DNA from 2 places in the Roseateles flavus genome. Region 1 is predicted to be linked to the other one. Evidence: riboswitches for the same ligand, from Rfam matches in the RefSeq annotation. Region 1 holds a riboswitch; the other holds the start of a gene.

Evidence for each region. A riboswitch is a leader RNA that binds a small molecule or an ion and turns the genes downstream of it on or off. The one in region 1 is predicted to bind glycine.
Region 2: linked by a shared signal. The riboswitch ahead of ABDJ40_RS23065 (D-amino acid dehydrogenase) and the one ahead of gcvT (glycine cleavage system aminomethyltransferase GcvT) in region 1 are both predicted to bind glycine.

What each region holds. Positions count from the first base shown of each region.
Region 1 covers NZ_JBDPZC010000006.1:143,523-153,832, forward strand. Annotated here, with positions in the region: gene ABDJ40_RS13930 (amidohydrolase family protein) at 1-769, shown strand, start outside; gene ABDJ40_RS13935 (DegQ family serine endoprotease) at 872-2,431, opposite strand; gene ABDJ40_RS13940 (ATP-binding protein) at 2,508-3,923, opposite strand; gene ABDJ40_RS13945 (response regulator) at 3,920-4,579, opposite strand; glycine riboswitch at 4,690-4,793, shown strand; glycine riboswitch at 4,803-4,911, shown strand; gene gcvT (glycine cleavage system aminomethyltransferase GcvT) at 4,973-6,097, shown strand; gene gcvH (glycine cleavage system protein GcvH) at 6,187-6,561, shown strand; gene gcvP (aminomethyl-transferring glycine dehydrogenase) at 6,706-9,606, shown strand; gene ABDJ40_RS13965 (hypothetical protein) at 9,643-10,020, shown strand; gene ABDJ40_RS13970 (L-serine ammonia-lyase) at 10,030-10,310, shown strand, end outside.
Region 2 covers NZ_JBDPZC010000017.1:8,601-18,910, forward strand. Annotated here, with positions in the region: gene ABDJ40_RS23050 (hypothetical protein) at 1-120, opposite strand, end outside; gene ABDJ40_RS23055 (hypothetical protein) at 770-1,312, opposite strand; gene fusA (elongation factor G) at 1,407-3,506, opposite strand; gene ABDJ40_RS23065 (D-amino acid dehydrogenase) at 3,610-4,908, opposite strand; glycine riboswitch at 5,011-5,129, opposite strand; glycine riboswitch at 5,131-5,234, opposite strand; gene ABDJ40_RS23070 (DUF2785 domain-containing protein) at 5,371-6,288, shown strand; gene ABDJ40_RS23075 (PQQ-dependent sugar dehydrogenase) at 6,363-7,574, shown strand; gene ABDJ40_RS23080 (GNAT family N-acetyltransferase) at 7,587-8,066, opposite strand; gene ABDJ40_RS23085 (GNAT family N-acetyltransferase) at 8,063-8,722, opposite strand; gene ABDJ40_RS23090 (GGDEF domain-containing protein) at 8,824-10,038, opposite strand; gene ABDJ40_RS23095 (AMP nucleosidase) at 10,133-10,310, opposite strand, start outside.

The DNA of each region.
Region 1 (10,310 bases):
TGCACGCGAGACCGGCATGATGGTGGTGCCCGAGGGCGGCTCGCTGTTCCAGACGAACATGAGCATGGTGGTGGACGGCCACACGGGCGTGGAGCACGCCCTGCCCGTGGCCAAGGTCTACGAGGACGTGAAGCAGCTGTGGCCGCAGACCGCCGTGGGCTACACGCCCACGCTCAACGTCGCCTATGGCGGCCTGGACGGCGAGCATTACTGGTACGCCCGCAGCGATGTCTGGCGCCATCCCATCCTGTCCAAGTTCGTGCCGCGCTCGGTGCTGGAGCCCCGCAGCGTGCGCCGCGAGACCGCGCCCGAGGAGGACTTCAACGTGATCCAGGTCGCGAAGACCGCCACCGAGCTTGAGCGCGCCGGCACCCGCACCAACATCGGCGCCCACGGCCAGCGCGAGGGCCTGGGCGCGCACTGGGAGATGTGGATGTTCGGCCTGGGTGGCATGAGCTCGCTGGAGGCCATCCGCAGCGCGACCCTGAACCCGGCCCGCTACCTCGGCCTGGACAGGGACATCGGCTCGCTGGAGCAAGGCAAGCTCGCCGACCTGGTGGTCATCGACGGCGATGTGCTCAAGGACATCCGCCAGAGCGACCGCATCAGCCAGGTGATGGTGGGCGGCCGCCTCTACGCCGTGCCCAGCATGAACGAGGTCGCGCCACGCCAGAAGGCCCGCAAGCCCTTCTTCTTCGAGGGCGATGCGGCAGGCACGCCGCTGGATGCCGACGCGCTGAGCGAGGGGCATGGGCATCACGGCCATTGAGGCCCGCGGGGGCTCTTGAGGCCCCGGCCCACGGCCCGATCCAGGCTGGAACGACAAAGGGCGCCCCGCGGGGCGCCCTTCTTCATGCCCGCTTCAGGCCCGTCAGCCCAGCTTCACCGGCACGAAGATCCGGTCCTTGCCGCGCTGCACCAGCAGGGCCACGGACTTCTCGGCGCCCGCCACCACGCTGCGCACCTGCTCGACCGAGCTCACCGGCGTGCCGTTGACGGCCAGCAGCACGTCGCCCGGGCGCACGCCGGCCTGGGCCGAGGGGCCGCTGACCTCGTCGATCACCAGGCCTTCCTTCACGCCGCTGTCACGGCGCTCCTGGGGCTCCAGCGGGCGCAGGGCCAGGCCCAGCTTGCCTTGCTGGGGCGCGCTCTCGTCGTCGGACCGGGCCGTGCGGCTCTTCTTCTCGCCGTCATCACCCAGCCTGGCCTTGAGTGTCTCGAGCTTGCCGTGACGCCAGACTTCCAGCGTCGCGGTTTCGCCGGGCATGGCCTGGCCGACCAGGGCCGGGAGGTCGCTGCTGGCCACGATGGGCTGGCCGTTGAACTTCAGGATCACGTCCCCCGACTTCAACCCGGCCTTCGCGCCCGCGCTGCCTTCCTCGATATTGGCCACCAGCGCGCCTTCCGGCCGGGCCAGCTTGAAGGAATCGGCGAAGCCCTGGTTGACGTCCTGGATGGTGATGCCCAGGCGCGCGTGCTGCACCTTGCCGCCCTTCTCGATCTGCTGGCGCACGCGCTGAGCCACCTCGACGGGAATCGCGAAGGACAGGCCCTGATAGCCGCCGCTCTGGCTGTAGATCTGCGAGTTGATGCCCACCACCTCGCCGCGCGCATTGAACAGCGGGCCGCCGGAGTTGCCCGGGTTGATGGCGACGTCGGTCTGCAGGAAGGGCACGAAGCTCTCCTGCGGCAGGGCGCGGCCCTTGGCGCTCACCACGCCGGCCGAGACGCTGTTCTCGAAGCCGAAGGGCGAGCCGATGGCCAGCACCCATTCACCCACGCGCAGGTCCCGCGTGCTCCCCAGGGTCACGGTAGGCAGGCCCTTGGCCTCGATCTTGAGCACGGCCACATCAGTCTTGGGATCGGAGCCCAGCACCTTGGCCTTGAACTCGCGCCGGTCGGTCAGCTTGACGGTCACCTCGGAGGCATCGCGCACCACGTGGGCATTGGTCAGGATGGTGCCGTCCTCGGACACGATGAATCCCGAGCCCTGGCCGCGGGTGGGCATCTCGCCGCCGCGCGGGATCTGGGGCTGGAAGCGACGGAAGAATTCGTAGAAGGGATCGTCGGGGTCCAGCTCGGGCATGGCGCCACGGCGCTGCGCCTGCGTCTTCACGGTGCCCGTAACGCTGATGTTGACGACGGCCGGGCCCTGGCGGGCGGCGATGGTGGCGAAGTCCGGCAAGGCGGCCGCGGCCATGGGCGCTGGCGCTGCCGCGTTCACGGCGGCAGGCGCGGCGCTGGCCAGCACGGGGCTGGTGGTGGCAGCGGGCTCGGCAGGCGCCGTCACCGGCGCGCTGTTGCTGGTCTTGAGGGTGTTGCTGGCATGCATGGCACCGGCACCTCCGGCGGCACCAAGCACGCCAGCGGCGACGAGGGCCCAGACCAGGCGGCGGGCCGGGATCATGCGGTTGAGGCGGTGGTCGGTCATGGCGTTCTCCTTTTGGCTGCAGCGACCTGGACGGTCGCGACGGTCAGCACTTTCGAACGCCTCGCTTAGAAACCGCTTAACGAAGCTGAGCCCGGTCTGAGGACGCATCGCCCGGCTCGCAGGCCGGGAGGCGCAGCTCCACCTGCAGGCCGCCCAGGCGACTGGACTGACTCAGGCGCAGCTGGGCGCCATGGCGCTCGGCGATGGCCTTGACGATGGCCAGGCCCAGGCCGCTGCCCGGCGCCTGCGAGGCCGAGGCACTGCTGCGATAGAAGCGGTCGAAGACGCGCTGGCGCTCGTCGGCGGGGATGCCCGGCCCGCTGTCCTCCACCAGCAGCAAGACCTGACCCTCTCCCGGCGTGGCATGCAGGCTGAGGTCCACCTGGCCGCCCGCGGGGCTGTACTTGATGGCGTTGTCCAGCAGGTTGCGCAGCAGCACGCGCAGGCCTTCGGGCTGGCCCAGGACCCAGGCGGCATCGCAGTCCTGCAGGCCCACGTCCACGCCGCGCAGGCTGCCCAGCTCGCTGGCATCGGCCACGGCCTGGCGGCAGAGCGCGTCCAGGGCCACCGGCTCCAGCGCCCGCTGCGCGGCCGCGCCTTCCTGGCGGGCCAGGGACAGCAGTTGCTCGATCAGGTGCGAGGCCCGCTCGATGCCCTGCTCCAGGCGCCTCAGGCCGGGCTCGCCTGCCGTGCTGCTCATGGCGCTGCCCTGCTGCAGCGCCTGCAGCTGCAGCTTCAGCGCGGCCAGCGGCGTGCGCAGCTCATGGGCCGCATCGGCCACGAAGTGCTGCTGGTCCTCGAAGGCCCTGCGCACGCGGCCCAGCAGGGCGTTGAACTCCTGCACCATGGGCCGCAGTTCGCTGGGCAGGTCGCCCGCGGGGACGGGCGCCAGATCGCCTGGCGAGCGGTCCGCCAGCTGGGCGCGCACGCGCTCCACCGGGTCCAGGGAACGGCTGATGACCAGCCACACGACGAGACCCAGCAGCGGCAGCATCAGCAGCGTGGGCATGGCCGTGCGCCAGGCCAGTTGCGAGGCCATGCGCTGGCGCACTGAGAGGTCCTGGGCGACCTGGATCACCTGCAGCGGCGTCTGCACCGAGAAGACGCGGAAGGTGCGCCCACGGTCGCTGACGTCGGAGAAGCCCAGCACCGCGCGCTGCGGCAGCAGCCACGGTCCGGGTGAGCGGAACATGGAGGCGCCGTCCAGGCTCCAGACCTGCACATGGAAGTCGAAGCTCTGCTGCTCGCCCAGGGGCAGCGAGATGGTGCCGCTGCCCGGCCCCGCCATGCTGCCGCGCAGTGAGAAAGCCATCTGCTGCATCTGGTAGTCGAAGAGCTGGTCGGCCTCGGCCAGGGCCGTGCGGTAGGCGCTGTAGGCCTGCAGGAAGGCCGCCAGCGAGACGGCGGCCAGCAGGAACATCATCAGGCGCTGGCGCAGCGAGCGCGGCATCAACCCTCGCCGCAGGCCCGCCAGCCGTTCGAGGCTCTTCATTCCTTGGGGACGCGATAGCCCACGCCGCGCACGTTCTGGATCAGCTCGGCGCCCAGCTTCTTGCGCAGGCCGTGGATGTAGACCTCGACCGCATTGCTGGAGATCTCGTCCTTCCAGCCGTAGAGCTTCTCCTCCAGCTGCTGGCGCGACAGCACCATGCCCGGCCGGGCCAGCAGCGGCTCCAGCACCGCCCACTCACGCGCCGAGAGCACGACCTCGCGGCCGTCCTTGCTCACCTCGCGGGTGGCGGGGTTGATGGCCACGCCCTTGTGCTCGTAGACCGGCTCGGCACGGCCCTGGGCCCGGCGCAGCAGGGCGCGGATGCGGGCCAGCAGCTCGTGGAACTCGTAGGGCTTGAGCACGTAGTCGTCCGCCCCGGCGTCCAGGCCGGCAATGCGCTGCTCCAGGGCATCGCGCGCCGTGGCGATCAGCACGGGCAGGCTCTGCTTGCGGCCGCGCAGCTGCTTGAGCACCGTCATGCCGTCGGCCTTGGGCAGGCCCAGGTCGAGGATCAGCAGGTCATAGTTCTGGCTCAGCAGCGCGGTGTCGGCCATCTCGCCGTCGCGGACCCAGTCGACCGCATAGCCTTCCGCCCGCAGCAGGTCCAGCAGGGGCTCACCGATCATCAGGTCGTCTTCGACCAGCAGCAGTCTCATGGTGGCTCGGGGCACGTCGGGGTGGAAAAGCAGAATTCTCCACGGAAGAAAGCCCCCGGCCTTAGCAGCCCCTTAATCTCTTGCCGGGCGGGCTGATTCCATGGCTACAATGCGCCCGGTCAGGAGAGAGCTCTCTAGCGGGAGCCGCCGAAGGCGCAGAGGCATTGGTGATCCCACGCTTCGAACGCTCAGGCAAAAGGACTGACAAAACGTTCCGATCGGAACGTTCCTCACTGGAGAGAGACGGGTCTCGAGCCCGTCCACCGAAGGGGCAAGCTGCTGGCGATACGCCGGTGGCCAATCTCTCAGGTAAAGCGGACAGCGAGGGCAGCTCCCCATCCCCGGATCAACGGCCGGGCTGGGGTTCCAGAATGCCCTCGAAGGAATTTGCCCATGTCCGCCCCCGCCGCCGATCTCAAGAAGACCCCCCTGCACGCCCTGCACGTCGAACTCGGTGCCAAGATGGTGCCCTTCGGCGGCTACGACATGCCCGTGCAGTACAAGGCCGGCATCCTGGCCGAGCACAAGCACACCCGCACGGCCGCCGGCCTCTTCGACGTCTCGCACATGGGCCAGCTGCGTCTGGTGGGCGCTGACGCCGGCGCCGCCCTGGAGTCCATCGTGCCGGTGGACATCATCGACCTGCCCGTCTACAAGCAGCGCTACGCCCTCTTCACGAACGAGCAGGGCGGCATCCTCGACGACCTGATGGTCTGCCGCCGCCCCGACGACATCTTCGTGGTGGTGAACGCCGCCTGCAAGGAGCAGGACACGGCCCATCTGCAGGCCAAGATCGGCAGCCGCTGCGAGGTGATCCCCACCCCCGAGCGCGCCCTGCTCGCGCTGCAAGGCCCGCAGGCCGTGACGGCCCTGGCCCGCCTGAACCCCGAAGTCGCCAAGCTGACCTTCATGACCGGCGGCTTCTTCAATCTGGACGGCATCGAGACCTTCCTGACCCGCTCGGGCTACACCGGCGAAGACGGCTTCGAGATCTCGGTGCACAACGACCAGGCCGTCGAGCTGGCCCGCAAGCTGCTGGCCCAGCCCGAAGTGATGCCCATCGGCCTCGGCGCCCGCGACACCCTGCGCCTGGAAGCCGGCCTGTGCCTCTACGGCCATGACATCGACACCAGCACCACCCCCGTGGAAGGCGCCCTGACCTGGGCCATCCAGAAGGTGCGCCGCGCCGGTGGCGCCCGTGCCGGCGGCTATCCCGGTGCCGACATCGTCAACGAGCAGCTCGCCAACGGCGTGCAGCGCAAGCGCGTGGGCCTGATCTCCGCCGAGCGCATGCCCGTGCGCGAAGGCGCCAAGCTGGTGAACGCAGACGGCACCGAGATCGGCGTCGTGACCAGCGGCTCCCTGGGCCCCACGGTCAACCAGCCGGTGGCCCTGGGCTATGTGCAGACGGCCTACGCCCCGCAAGGCACGGAAGTCTTCGCCCTGGTGCGTGACAAGCGCGTTGCCATGACCGTGGCCGCCACCCCCTTCGCGCCGCACCGCTATTTCCGCGGCTGACATCCGCGTGTGAGGGGCCGATACTGGCCCCTCGCCTGTTTCCCCGTCCAGTTTTCCCTGGTCTTTTCTCCCGACATTCGGAGCACACCATGAGCATCAAGTACACCGCCGACCACGAGTGGATCCAGATCAACGCTGACGGCACCGCCACCGTGGGCATCACCGTCCATGCGCAAGACGCGCTGGGCGACGTGGTGTTCGTGGACCTGCCCGACGTCGGCAAGAGCTTCGCCGAGAAGGAAGTCGCCGGCGTGGTCGAGTCCGTCAAGGCCGCCGCCGACGTCTACATGCCCGTCAGCGGCGAGATCACCGAGGTCAACGAAGCCCTGCGCGCCGACCCTTCCCTCGCCAACAGCGACCCGCTGGCCTCGGGCTGGTTCTTCAAGGTCAAGCTGTCCAAGCCGGCCGAGCTGGACGCCCTGATGGACGCCACCGCCTACGACGAGCTGGTCAAGAACAGCTGATCGCCGTGAGGTGAACAACGGGCACCGACAGTCCTGTCCGTGCCCGTTTCCGTATCTGCCGGGCGGCCCCTGCCTGCCACCGCCCTGCCCCGGACTGCCGCCGCCGGCCATGAGCCTGCCGCGGTCACCGATGAAGGATTTGCCATGTTGATGTCTGCCCTGAAGCCCCTGCGCGAACTCGAGAACGCCGCCGAATTCCACGCCCGCCACATCGGCCCCGATGCCGCCGATGAAGCCGCCATGCTGTCCGTGATCGGCCAGGCCTCGCGCCGTGCCCTGATCGAGGCCATCGTGCCCGCCAGCATCAAGCGCACGGCCGGCATGCAGCTGCCGCCCGCCGCCACCGAGGCCGCCGCGCTGGCCGAGCTGAAGGCCGTCGCGAGCAAGAACCAGGTGCTCAAGAGCTACATCGGCCAGGGCTACTACGGCACCCTGACCCCGGGCGTCATCCTGCGCAACATCCTCGAGAACCCCGCCTGGTACACCGCCTACACGCCCTACCAGGCCGAGATCTCGCAAGGCCGCATGGAGGCCCTGGTCAACTTCCAGACCATGGTGACCGACCTCACCGGCATGGCCATCGCCAACGCCTCCATGCTGGACGAGGCCACCGCCGCCGCCGAGGCCATGACTCTGGCCGCCCGCGTGGGCAAGAGCAAGAGCCAGACCTTCTTCGTGGCCGACGACGTGCTGCCGCAGACGCTGGAAGTGGTGCGCACCCGCGCCGAGCCCATCGGCATCACCGTGGTCGTGGGCCCCGCCGCCGAGGCCGGCAAGACCGAGTGCTTCGCCGCCCTGGTGCAGTACCCCGGCGTCAACGGTGACGTGCGCAGCCTGCAGCCCGTCGCCGACGCCGTGCATGCCCAGAACGGCCTGCTGATCGCCGCCGCCGACCTGCTGTCCCTGACCCTGCTGAAGGCACCTGGCGAGCAAGGCGCCGACATCGCCGTGGGCACGACCCAGCGCTTCGGCATGCCCATGGGCAATGGCGGCCCGCACGCCGCCTACATGGCCTGCAAGGACGAGTTCAAGCGCAACCTGCCGGGCCGCCTGGTCGGTGTCTCGGTGGACGCGCAAGGCAACAAGGCCTACCGCCTGGCCCTGCAGACCCGCGAGCAGCACATCCGCCGCGAGAAGGCCACCTCCAACATCTGTACCGCCCAGGTGCTGCCGGCCGTCGTGGCCAGCATGTACGCCGTCTACCACGGCCCGCAAGGCCTGAAGCGCATCGCCCAGCGCGTGGCGGCCTACACCGCCATCCTGGCCGAAGGCCTGAAGGGCCTGGGCTTCGGCATCAACAATGCCGCCGCCTTTGACACCCTGCACGTGCAGACCGGCGCCAAGACCGAGGCCCTGCTGGCCGCGGGTGTCAAGGCTGGCATGAACTTCCGCCGCGCCTCGGCCCAGTCCCTGAGCCTGTCGCTGGACGAGACCACCACGCGTGAAGACCTCGGCGCCGTGCTGGCCGTCTTCGCCGACGGCAAGAGCCTGCCCGGCTTCGCCGCCTTCGAGAAGGGCGTGGCCGCCATGATCCCGGCCGAGCTGGTGCGCACCAGCAGCTACCTCGACCACCCGGTGTTCAACACCCACCACAGCGAAACCGAGATGCTGCGCTACATCCGCGCCCTGTCCGACAAGGACCTGGCCCTGGACCGCAGCATGATCCCGCTGGGTTCCTGCACCATGAAGCTGAACGCGACCAGCGAGATGATCCCCATCACCTGGCCAGAGTTCGCCCAGATCCACCCCTTCGCCCCGCGCGAGCAACTGGCGGGCTACGAGCTGCTGAACGAACAGCTGACCGCCTGGCTGTGCCAGGCCACCGGCTACTCCGGCATCAGCCTGCAGCCCAATGCCGGCTCGCAGGGCGAGTACGCCGGCCTGCTGGCCATCAAGGCCTGGCATGAGTCGCGCGGCGAAGGCCATCGCAAGATCTGCCTGATCCCCGAGTCCGCGCACGGCACCAACCCCGCCTCGGCCCAGATGGTGGGCATGCAGGTGGTGGTCACCAAGTGCGACAAGGAAGGCAATATCGACCTAGCCGACCTGAAGGCCAAGTGCGAGCAGCACAGTGCCAACCTGGCCGCCATCATGATCACCTACCCCTCGACCTACGGCGTCTTCGACACCCAGGTCAAGGAGATCTGCCAGCTCGTGAAGAGCCATGGCGGCCGCGTCTATGTGGACGGCGCCAACATGAACGCCCTGGTCGGCGTGGCGGCCCCTGGCGAGTTCGGCGGCGACGTGTCCCACCTGAACCTGCACAAGACCTTCTGCATCCCCCACGGCGGTGGCGGCCCGGGCGTCGGCCCGGTCTGCGTGGTCGCCGACCTCGTGCCCTTCCTGCCCGCGCACCGCAGCGCCGGCGTGGGCGTGGCCAGCAATGTGGGTGCCGTCTCGGCCGCCCCGCTGGGCAACGCCGCCGTGCTGCCCATCAGCTGGATGTACGTCCGCATGATGGCCGCCGACGGCCTGCAGGCCGCGACCGAGATCGCTATCCTGTCCGCCAACTATGTGGCCGCCCGTTTGTCGGATGCCTATGACATCCACTTCAGCGGCAATATCGCCGGCGTGAAGGGCGGTGGCGTGGCCCACGAGTGCATCCTGGACCTGCGCCCGCTGAAGGACAGCTCCGGCGTGTCCGCCGAAGACGTGGCCAAGCGCCTGATCGACTACGGCTTCCACGCCCCCACGCTGTCCTTCCCGGTGGCCGGCACGCTGATGGTGGAGCCGACCGAGTCGGAGTCCAAGGCCGAGCTGGACCGCTTCTGCGACGCCATGCTGGCCATCCGCGCCGAGATCGCCAAGGTCGAGGCCGGCCAGTGGGCCCGCGAGGACAACCCGCTCGTGAACGCTCCGCACACCGCCGAGGTGCTGCTGGCCACCGAGTGGAGCCATGGCTACACCCGCGAGGAAGCCGCCTACCCGGTGGCCACCCTGCGCCGCCAGAAGTACTGGTCGCCGGTGGGTCGCGTGGACAACGTCTACGGTGACCGCAACCTGTTCTGCTCCTGCATCCCGATGAGCGAGTTCGAACAGGCATAAGGCCAGCGCCCGCAGCCCACGGCAGGAGCCCACAGCATGGACAGCCCGAGTGATTCTCAGTTGGACCAAAGCTTCACCGCTCTTGCCGTGCTGAGCCCGGCGGGCAAGCTGATTGCCCAGGGCCGGCACCGCCTGGAGCTGCGCTCCTGGTGCCCGCCGCAGGTGCCCCTGCGCGACCTGCTGATCATCGAGAGTCGCCGCCAGGTGGCCTCGGACGACCAGCTAGACCCTGAGGCGGCCGGGGTCGCCCTGGTCGATGTACTGTCGGTGGACCCCTGGCCGGGCACGCCGGGCATGTTTGCCTGGCAGCTCGGCAATGTCCGCCCCATCACCCCCAAGCTGAGCCCGCTGCCCGCGCGCGGCGGCCTCTACACCATCTGCCTGAGCAGCCTCGCCGAGACTGCCGACACCTGAGAGAGCACCATGGCCGTTTCCGTTTTCGACCTGTTCAAGATTGGCATCGGCCCCTCCAGCTCCCACACGGTGGGCCCGATGCGCGCCGCCCGCCTCTTCGCCTCGCGCCTGCGCAGCGAGGGCCTGCTGCCGCGCACGGCGCGTGTGCTGTCCCAGCTCTACGGCTCCCTGGGGGCTACCGGCAAGGGCCACGGCAGCGACACCGCCGTGCTGCTGGGCCTGGCCGGCCATGAGCCGGACACGGTCGATGTGGAGCGCGTGCCTCAGTACCTGGACGAGATCCGTCAAGG
Region 2 (10,310 bases), on a different contig from region 1:
GGCGGCGCGTTGGGCCTGGTGGCGGCCGGCCTGCCGCAGCAGGGCCGGCGCCACCAGGGGATTGCGCGGTTTTCGGCCCTGCAGCGTCAGCTGCGGGCGAGGGGCGGTGAACTGGGACATGTCGCTCTCCTTGGCGCCTCCCGGGTTCGTCGGGCCGGCGCAGGCAATGAAGGGTTGATCGGACGATGCACAGGCGGCGCCGGGCCGGTGGACGGATCCACCCGCAGGCTGGCCCGGCACGGGACCGGTCTCAAGTCAGGGCATGGCGGCAGGGACGCTTGCGCAGGCGGTGGTTCGAAGCCACGCGCAGGGCGGCAGGCCGCAGGGCACAGGCAGGCGCTGGCACATCAGGGCGCTGGGTGCGCCCGGGGGCCTTGAGCAAGCCGGCGTCGGCCCGGGTTCGGCGGTGACGCGTGGCTGGCATGGCCCTGATGACCAGGGTCAGGTGAGGTTGCTGGTGCTCACCGAGGCGGCGTCACCCTGGCACTGCAGGGGCGGGGTGACGCGCGGTGGTGAGGAACTCATCGCGGTGAACCCGTCCGCGACTTGCGCAAATGATAAACGATTGATTATCTTGCGCAAGCGCTTTTTATCTCTGATGCAAAGCAATCCCAAGCGCCGTGCGAAGCTCGCGCGGCGCGTGCGATGTGCGCGCCAGGCGCGGGAAGCGCCTGGGCATGGGCCTTGTACGGGGGCGGGGGAGCGGGCGGCAGCGGCCCCGAGAGAAAGCGCGCCGGCCGTGGCCGGGCGCTGGCACCGCTGTCCCTGATTAACGCTTCTTGGGCTTGAGCGGGGCGATGCCCTGCTGGAGTCGGCGCCAGTCGTCCAGATCGCTGGCGTGCGACGCCGCCGAAGCGGGCGCGGCGGGCGGCCTGGCGGCCGAGCTGCGCGCCCCCGTGCCGGCGGCAGGATGCACCACCGGGGCGGGCGCCGGGCTCTCCGGCGGCGTCAGCACCTCGCCCAGCAGGTCCAGCAGGCGCGTGCGGGCGCGCTGGGGATGGCGGCGATAGTAGGTCAGCACCAGGCCGATGATGAAGCGTTCGTCGTCATCGCGGGGCAGGGCAGGTTCGGTGTCGCCCGCGGGCGCCGGGGCCTGGCCGTGCTCCAGGTCCATCCAGCCGGGCGGCTTGTGGCACAGCTGCTCGAACTGCCGGGCCAGGCGTTCGCCGATCTGGCGCGAACGGCTCTTGATCTGGCTCCAGTAGCTGGGCTGGATCTGCAAGCGCTCCGCGAAACGCCGCTCCAGGCCGCGCAGAGCGGCGGCATCGGGGTGCTTGATGGTGGCGGCGACGAACTCTTCAAACAGGATCATCGCGTTGTCCAGACGGACCTGAGCGACGTCCCGGGCAGCGGAACACATCCCGCAATGATAAAGCCTTGTTCACTCAAGCCCGGTGTGATTGTCCTCACTCGTCCTCGTCGTGCGGCTTGTGGGCCGCCACCAGCTGCGCCTGCATATTGGGTGGTACCAGCTCGTAGTGCGAGAGGCTGATGGTGTAGCGGCCCTGGCCGCTGGTCAGGGCATTGAGCCGCGTCTGGTAGCTGACGAGCTCGGCCAGCGGGGCCAGGCCCTGGATGCTGATGCTGCCCGGCACCGGATTGCCCGTGCCCAGCACCTGCCCGCGCCGCGAGGCCAGGTCGCCGGTGATGTCCCCCATGGTGGCGGCGGGGGCGAGGATCTCCACCTGCACGATGGGTTCCAGCACTTGCGGGCGGGCCTCCAGCACGGCGGCCATCAGGGCCTTGCGCCCGGCGGTCACGAAGGCGATTTCCTTGGAGTCCACCGAGTGGTGCTTGCCGTCGAACACCACCACCCGCAGGTCCACCAGCGGGAAGCCGGCGATCACGCCCTGGGCCAGGGCCTGGCGCACACCCTTCTCGACGGCGGGCATGAAGACACCGGGGATGGTGCCGCCCTTGACCTCGTCGCGGAATTCGAAGCCGGCGCCTCGCTCCAGGGGCTCGATGCGCAGCCACACCTCGCCGAACTGTCCGGCGCCGCCGCTCTGCTTCTTGTGGCGGTAATGGCCCTCGGAGGGCGAGGAGATGGTCTCCCGGTAGGCCACGCGTGGCGGCTGCGTCTGCACCTCGCCCTTGTAGGTCTCGCGCAGGCGCTCCAGCAGCACGCGCAGATGCAGTTCGCCCAGGCCGTAGACGAGGGTCTCGTTGGTCTGGGCGGCATGTTCCAGGCGCAGGCAGGGATCTTCGTCGACCAGGCGGCGCAGCTGGTCCCACAGGCGTTGCTCGTCGCCATGCCGGGCAGGGCTGATCGCCAGGCCGTGCACCGGCTCGGGGAATTGCAGCGGGGCCAGGTGCAGGTGTTCGTCTTCGGGCGCGTCGTGCAGCACGGCGTCGTAGTGCAGCTCGTCGATCTTGGCCACGGCGCAGAGGTCGCCCGGAAGGGCCTGCTCCACCTCCACATGCTCCTTGCCGCGCAGCATGAAGAGATGGCTGACGCGCACCGGCTTGCGTGCATGGCCCACATAGAGCTGGGCATTGCGTTTCAGCGTGCCCTGATGGACGCGCAGCAGGGCCAGCTTGCCGAGGTAGGGGTCGGCCTGGATCTTGAAGACGTGGGCCAGCACGTGGCGGTCTGCATCGGGCAGGGGTTTCAGCGGGCGGGCGTCGGCGCCCTCGCCCTCCAGGAACTGCGGCGGGTTGGCCTCGCCCGGGTGAGGCAGCAGGCGCGCGATGGCGTCCAGCAGCTCGGGCACGCCCACGCCGGACTTCGCCGCGGTGAAGCACACGGGGATGAGGTGGCCCTCGCGCAGGGCCTGCTCCAGGGGCGCATGCAGCTCGCTGGCGGGGACGTCGCCTTCGTTGAGGTAGCGCTCGACGAAGTCACCGTCGACCTCCACCACCTGTTCCACCAAGGCCCGATGGGCCTCGGCCACGGAGCCGAAGTCGCTGTCGCCGTCGCGCTGGAAAAAGCAGTCCGAGACCCGCGTGCCGCCGCCGGCCGGCAGGTTCAGCGGCAGGCATTCCTTGCCCAGGCGCTCCTGCAGCAGGGCCAGCAGGCCGGGGAGGTCGACCTCCGGGGCGTCGATCTTGTTGATCACGACCAGGCGCGTGCGCTCGCGCTGGGCCGCGACCTCCATCAGCCGCGTGGCCATCAGCTCCAGTCCAGCCTGCGCATTGAGCACCAGCACGGCGCTCTCCACGGCTTCCAGCGCGGGGAGGGCCTGGCCGATGAAGTCCGGCGCGCCCGGGGTGTCCAGCACATGCAGGCGCAGGCCCTGCCAGTCGAGGTGGACGGCGCTGGTCTGCAGCGAATGCTGCATGCGGCGCTCCAGGGCTTCGTGGTCACTGACCGTGTTGCCCTTCTCGACGGATCCTGCCTGCTTGATGGCGCCCGCCTGCAGCAGCAGGGCCTCGCACAAGGTGGTCTTGCCGCTGCCTGCGGGGCCGACCAGGGCCAGGGTGCGCAGGCTCTGCAGGCGGGAATCCTGCGCGCTGCCGGACAGGCCGGAGGCAGCGCCTCCTGCGGACGAAGGGCTGGAGGCCATAGGCGTGCTCCTTGAGGTCGGGACCGATGCACAAATGCCGTGGCCTGAGCCTAGGGCAAGGCATGGCCCCGCACAAGGGGGCGTGCGCAAGACCTGACGTCGTTCAGGCGTAGCGCAGCTCGCCGTCTTCCAGCTGCTCCTGCGTGGCTGCGGTGAAGGCGTAGTCCAGGACGGGCCGCCGGCCGCTGACGATGTCCGCAATGGCCGCCGCCGAGCCGCAGGCATGGGTCCAGCCCAGGGTGCCGTGCCCGGTGTTGAGGTAGACGTTGGGCACGTGGCTGGCGCCGATATAGGGCAGGTTGGACGGCGTGGCGGGCCGCAGGCCGGTCCAGAACTGCGCGCCGCGGCCGTCGGTCATGGAGGGGAAGAGCTCGCGCGTGCGACGCACGATGGCCTCGCAGCGGGTGAGGTTCAGCTCGGTGCTGTAGCCGTTGAGCTCGGCCGTGCCGGCAATGCGCAGGCGGTCGCCCAGGCGCGAGAAGACCAGCTTGTACTCGTCGTCCGTCAGAGAGACCTGGTAGCTGTGCTCGGGCGAGATCACCGGCAGCGTCACCGAGTAGCCCTTGGCCGGGTAGATGTTGAGATGGATGCCCAGCTCGCGTGCCAGGCCGCGGCTGAAGCTGCCCATGCACAGCACGAAGCGGTCGGCGGCCAGGCGCTGCACCACGCCGTTCGCATCGGCGCAGATCACGCGGCTGATGCCGGACTCGCGGCTGCCTTCCAGGCCCAGGATGCGGGTGTCGTAGGCGAAGCGCACGCCGGCTTCCGCACAGCGGGCGGCCAGGGCCTGGGTGAAGCGGTGGGCGTCGCCGGACTCGTCGCTGGGCGTCATCGAACCGCCGACGATCTGCTGCCGGCACTGGGCCAGCGCGGGCTCGATGGCCACGCATTCGTCGGGCGTCTTCATGTCCAGCTCGCAGCCCTGCTCGCGCATGATGCGGGCCGGCTCCTGCGCCGCCTCGTACTCGGCCTCGCTGGTGTAGAAGTGCAGGATGCCCTGGGTGCGCTGGTCGTATTGCAGGCCCAGTTGGCCGCGCAGCTCGCGCAGTTGCTCGCGGCTGTAGAGGCCCAGCTTGACGATGTTGCGGATGTTGTGCGCCGTGCGGCCCTGCGTGCACTCGCGCAGGAACTGCAGGCCCCAGCGCCACTGGGCCAGGTCCGCGCGCAGGCGGAAGAGCAGGGGGGCGTCCTCCTTCATGAGCCACTTGAGCACCTTCAGCGGTGCGCCGGGATTGGCCCAGGGCTCGGCATGGGAGACGGAGATCTGCCCGCCATTGGCGTAGCTGGTCTCCAGGCCGGCTGCGGGCTGGCGGTCGATGACGGTGACTTCGTGGCCGGCCCGGCGGAGATACCAGGCGGTGCTGATGCCGGTGACGCCGGCGCCCAGGACGATGACATGCATGCGGAACTCTCGATGAACTGAGGGTTGAACGCGCAGGCGTGCGTGACTCGGGCGTGAGGGGCAGAAAAAACCCCGGGCCAAAGAGAGCGTGCGCCTGTGCGCGCCGCTCCCGCTGTCCTCGGTACCTGAGAGATTCAGCCGCTGGACTTCAGGGTCTGCGGCCTTGCTCCTTCGGCGGAAGCCGGGCTCGGAGCCTGGCCTCACTCTCCAGCATTCGGCTTGATGACGGATCCAGTACGGGGCCTGAGCGAGTATGGGAGCTTGCGCCTTCGGCGGCAGGCCCGCATGAACATGGCATGGGGTCTGCACTCTCCTGAATCCGACGCGCAGTGTACGTGGCCGGGGCGGCCGTCGGCAAGCGGGCCGCCTGCGCCAGCGGTCTCCCATGGCTTTGTGCACGGCGGGCAAGTCCGGTGGCGCGGGAGCCGAGGCGCGCCCAAGATGCGCGCCAAGGAGGTCCGCATGGGACGCACTGCAAAAGTCTGCATCGGAGGCCGGACCTGGGCTGGCCTGGCCCTGATGGCGGCGTTCGTGGCCCCGGCTGCGGCGGATTGCCCGCCGTCCTTGGAGGGCCAGGTCCAGCAGGCCGCGCAGCTGCGTGCCTGGACGCAGGACGCCGCGCGCCCGGCGGCGCCCTTCCAGCGAGTGGCGCTCTCTCTGGCCGACTGTCTGTCCTCGCCCGATCCCGCCTTGCGTGACGAGCTGGGCTTCGAGCTGCTTTCCGCCTGGATGCGCGCCGGCCGGCTCACCCCTGAAACCCTGCGCCTGCTGCGCGATCGCTGGCTGTCCGTGCTGCAGGCGCCGCCGGACGCTCCGGGGTTTCACGCGCCCTTTGCGGCGCTGGCGCTGTCCGAGGTCGCCCGTGTCGATCGCGTCCAGCCCTTTCTGCAGCCTGCCGAGCGCGAGGCCCTGCTGGTGGCAGGCGCTTCCTGGCTGCGGCAATGGCGCGACTACCGCGCGCATGACGACCGCGAGGGCTGGCGCCATGGGGTGGCCCACGGCGCCGATCTGCTGATGCAGCTGGCCCTGAACCCCGCCGTGGATGCGGACGGCGCGGCCCTCATGCTGGCCTCGCTGGGCGCCCAGGTGCTGGCCCAGGGGCAGGTCGCCTACCAGCATGGCGAGGGCGAGCGCCTGGCGCGGGCCGCGCGCTTTGCCCTGGCGCGCAGTGCCTGGTCGGCGGAGCAGGTGAAGGCCTGGCTGCTGACGGTGCTGGAGCCCGCTCGCGGCGGCAGCTGGGATGCCCGCCGCCTGCGCCTGGCGCACAACGCCCGCCAGTTCCTGTGGCCGCTTTATGTGGCCCTGCAGGAGCAACCCGATGCCGGCCTGCGCGAGCGCGCGCTGCCCGCGGTGCGCCAGGCGCTGGCGTCCTTGGACTGAGGCCGCCACAGCTTCTTACAACGGGGACGCCGGCAAGCTCCTAGACTGCCTGCATCCACGACGGGAGATGGCGCATGGCAGCTTGGCATCGAAGCTCGGGAGCCCTGATGGTGGCGGCCCTGGTGGCGTGCGGAGGGGGCGGCGGTGACTCAAGCGCCAGCGCCACACCGACACCCACGCCGACACCAACACCCACGCCGACACCAACACCCACGCCGACACCGACACCAACGCCGAGCCCCACTCCCCAGCTCGCCACGCTCCGCACGGACCTGGGCAACCCATGGTCCCTGGCCGTGCTGCCGGACGGGCGCCTGCTGGTGACCCAGCGCAGCGGCGGCCTGCTGAGGCTCAGCGCCGACGCGCGCCAGAAGGAGGTCATCAGCGGCGCACCAGCGGTGGACTCGGCGGGGCAGGGCGGCCTGCTGGACCTGGCCCTCGACCCCGACTTCAGCCAGAACGGCCTCGTCTACCTGAGCTTCAGCGAACCGGGCAGTGGCAGCGAGGCGGGGCGCAGCGGCACGGCGGTCTTCAAGGCCCGGCTGCAGGGCACGGCCCTGGTGGAGGGGCAGGTGATCTTTCGCCAGAGCCCCAAGGTCAGCGGCTCCGGGCACTACGGCTCCCGCCTGGTCTTTGCCCGCGACAAGACCCTCTTCGTGACCCTGGGCGAGCGCCAGCAGGGCAGCCCCGCTCAGGACCTGGGCAAGACCTTGGGCAAGGTGGTGCGCATCAACCGCGATGGCGGCCTTCCGGCCGACAACCCTGCGCTCGGCCCAGTCGCCGCGCCGGGCATCTATTCGCTGGGCCACCGCAATCCGCAGGGCGCCGCGCTGCATCCGCAGACGGGCGAGCTCTGGGTCAGCGAGCACGGGCCGCAGGGCGGTGACGAGATCAACCGCATTGCGCCCGGCGGCAACTACGGCTGGCCGGTGCGCAGCTATGGCTGCAACTACGGTGATCCGGTGGGGGACGCCTGCCGCATCGGTGGCGGCACGCATGCGCCGGCCTATGTCGAGCCCCTGACCTTCTGGGTGCCGACCTCCATCGCGCCAGCCGGCCTGCTGTTCTACACCGGCAGCATGTTCCCCGAGTGGCAGGGGCAGCTCTTCTCCGGCAGCCTGGCGGGCCAGGCGCTGTGGCGATTGAAGCTGGCCGGCAACACGGTGCAGGAGCGCAGCGCGATGTATGCCGACCTCGGGGAGCGCATCCGCGACGTCAGGCAGGCGCCCGACGGCGCGCTGCTGATGCTCACCGACAGCGGCCGGCTGCTGCGCGTCTTCCGCTGAGGCGCGAGGCGCTCACAGGGCGAGGCCGAGGCAGGCGGCGTCCGCGCGGCCCGCATAGTGGCCGTAGCCGGGGATCTCCGTGAAGCCCTGGTGCTGGTAGAAGGCCAGGGCGCGGGCGTTGACGCGCCGGGTCTCCAGCCAGACGCGCCGATAGCCCAGGCGGCGGGCCTCGTCCAGCAGGGCGGCCAGCAGGGCCGCACCCAGGCCTTGGCCGCGGGCCCGGGCATACATGCGCTTGATCTCGGCCGTTCCGGGCAGCCCCTCAGGGAGCGGGCGCAGGGCGCCACAGCCCTGGGCCTGCCCTTGCCCGTCCCGGGCCACCAGGAAGGCGCAGCCCGTCGACTGCATCCGCGACGGATCGAAGCGGGCGGCGCCGCTGTCGCCGCTGAGCGCGGCGAGCAGGGCGTTCAGCTCGTCCATCAAGGCGGCGGCGTCCTCGCTGCGGGCGTCGCAAGGCTCGATGCGCCAGCGGGGCGCCGCGATGCCGCTCACAGGGTCTTGTACAGCAGGGCGGCCGAATGCAGCCGGCCTTCGGCGCAGACGCTGTGCCCGGGGATGGCGCCGGCGCGCTGCCAGCCCAGATGGGTGTAGACGGCCTCGGCCTGGGAGTCCGCGGGCGCTTCCAGCACCAGCAGCCGGCGGCCCTGGCGCAGGGCCGTGCACTCCAGCGTCGCCATCAGCTGGCTGGCGATGCCCCGGCCGCGTTCCTGGCTGTGCACCATGAGGCGCTGCACCTCCCCGCGGTGGTGCGCGTTGGAGGGCTGGGGCAGGGCCAGCTGCACCGCACCCTGCAGCGGGCCATGGCCATCTCCCTCGCAGGCGATCCAGAGGTGGTGGTGGCTGCCCAGGCGCGCGTAGACGCTGTGCCAGTAGTCCATGGCCTGGTAGCGGGACAAGGGGGCCAGGAAGCCCAGCGAGGCGCCGTGGTGCACGCTGTCGATCAGGAGGTCCGCCAGGGCCGGCAGCCATTGCAGGTCCCGCGAACCCAGCGCCCGCACCTGCACCGCGCCGCGCTTGCGTGCCTGCCCGACCACGCGCAAGCGGGCGGCGCCAGCGCCCTGCGGCTGGGCCGGCGGTGCCTGCAGGGGGGCGACGGAAGAGGAGAGTGCGGCCGGGGTGTAGGCAAAGGGGGCGTCAAAGGCTTGCATGGTGCTGCGCTCCTGTGTTCAGGTCGGCCCGTCGGGTGGACGGGTTTGCCTCATTCCAAGCAAGCAGCGTGCCAGTGCGCAAAGGCAGGCAGATGACGGGGTCAGCCCGTCTTTTCGGCAGGGGTCCAGCCGGGCTCGTCGCACAGGCGGCCACGGCCGCTGCGCTTGGCCTCGTACAGGGCGGCATCGGCGCGGCGCATCATGTCCTCGACGCTGCGATCGCCCGGGCGCAGCAGGGCCCAGCCCGCGCTGAAATCCAGTGCAAAGCCCAGCTCCTTCTCGGCGCGCGCATGTAGCACCGCCCGCAGGCGGGCGTCCATGGCGCGCGGCCCCAGTTCGTCACTGCGGGCCAGCAGCACGCAGAACTCCTCGCCGCCCACGCGCCCGGCCAGGTCGCCCACGCGCAGCACCTGCTGCACGCAGCTGGCGAAGAGGGCCAGGGCGCGGTCTCCGCCTTCGTGGCCGTGGTCGTCATTGACCTTCTTGAACAGGTCCAGGTCCAGCATGACCAGGCATAGCGGCTCGCCATGGCGCCGGGCCAGGGAGATCAGCTCCTCGGAGCGGCTGCCAAAGGCGCGGCGGTTGGCCAGCCCCGTCAGGGCGTCCGTGTGGGCCTGGCGCTGCAGGTGCAGCTCGGTCTCGCCGCGCCAGGCCACCAGGATGGCCAGCACGCTGACCAGCAGCATCACGTGTGCGCCGAGGATGATGGCCTGCGTGAGCAGCGCTTCCCACCCCACCTCCCGCCCGAGGAAATGCAGGCTGGCGCGCAGCAGGGGGACGCTGGCCATGGCGCCAAACCCCAGCCCGAGCAAGGTGCGCCATGCCCGATCCTTGTGCTCGACGGGCGTGATGTGCCTGATTTCGAGGCCCTGCTGCTCCGCCTCGCGCGGCCAGGAGCAGGCCAGGGCCAGCGCCAGCATCTGAAGGGAGAGGCCCAGGCCGGACCAGGCGATGGCGAAGTGGTCGGCGCCACTGCCGTCCAGCACCGAGGCGAGGGCCAGCACCAGGGGCGCGCCCATCATCGCCCAGCGGCCCGGGCGCCGGCCCAGCCAGTCCCGAAGTGCCAGCCACAGGGCGCTGAGGCTGGCACTGAGGGCCAGCATGGCGACGAAGCCGCCCAGGCCATCGCTGATCGGTGCCCCGGAGGACTGGCGCAGCCACAGCGCCATCCAGCCCACGCACTGCAGCGCGATATAGCCTTGCGCGAAACGGGCCGCGCGGCTCACGGCAGCGCCCATCAGCAGGGGCAGCATCACCATGAGGCTCAGCAGCTCCAGCAGGAGCAGGCTCAGCAGCGTGGGGGTGTCCAGGAGCATGGGGTCGAGTCTTGCCTGGGAGCGGGGCGTTTCCCCATTGTGGGGCTGGCCGGCCGCAAAAGTCACGCGATGGTGCACACCACCGTGGGGCCGATCACTGGAAGGCCACCTCGGCAAAGCTGCGCAGCTTGCGGCTGTGCAGCTTGCCGGCCGGGCTGGCGCGCAGCAGCTCGATGGCGCGCAGGCCGATCCGCAGGTGCTGGTCCACCCGCTCGCGATAGAACTGGTTGGCCATGCCGGGCAGCTTGATCTCGCCGTGCAGTGGCTTGTCG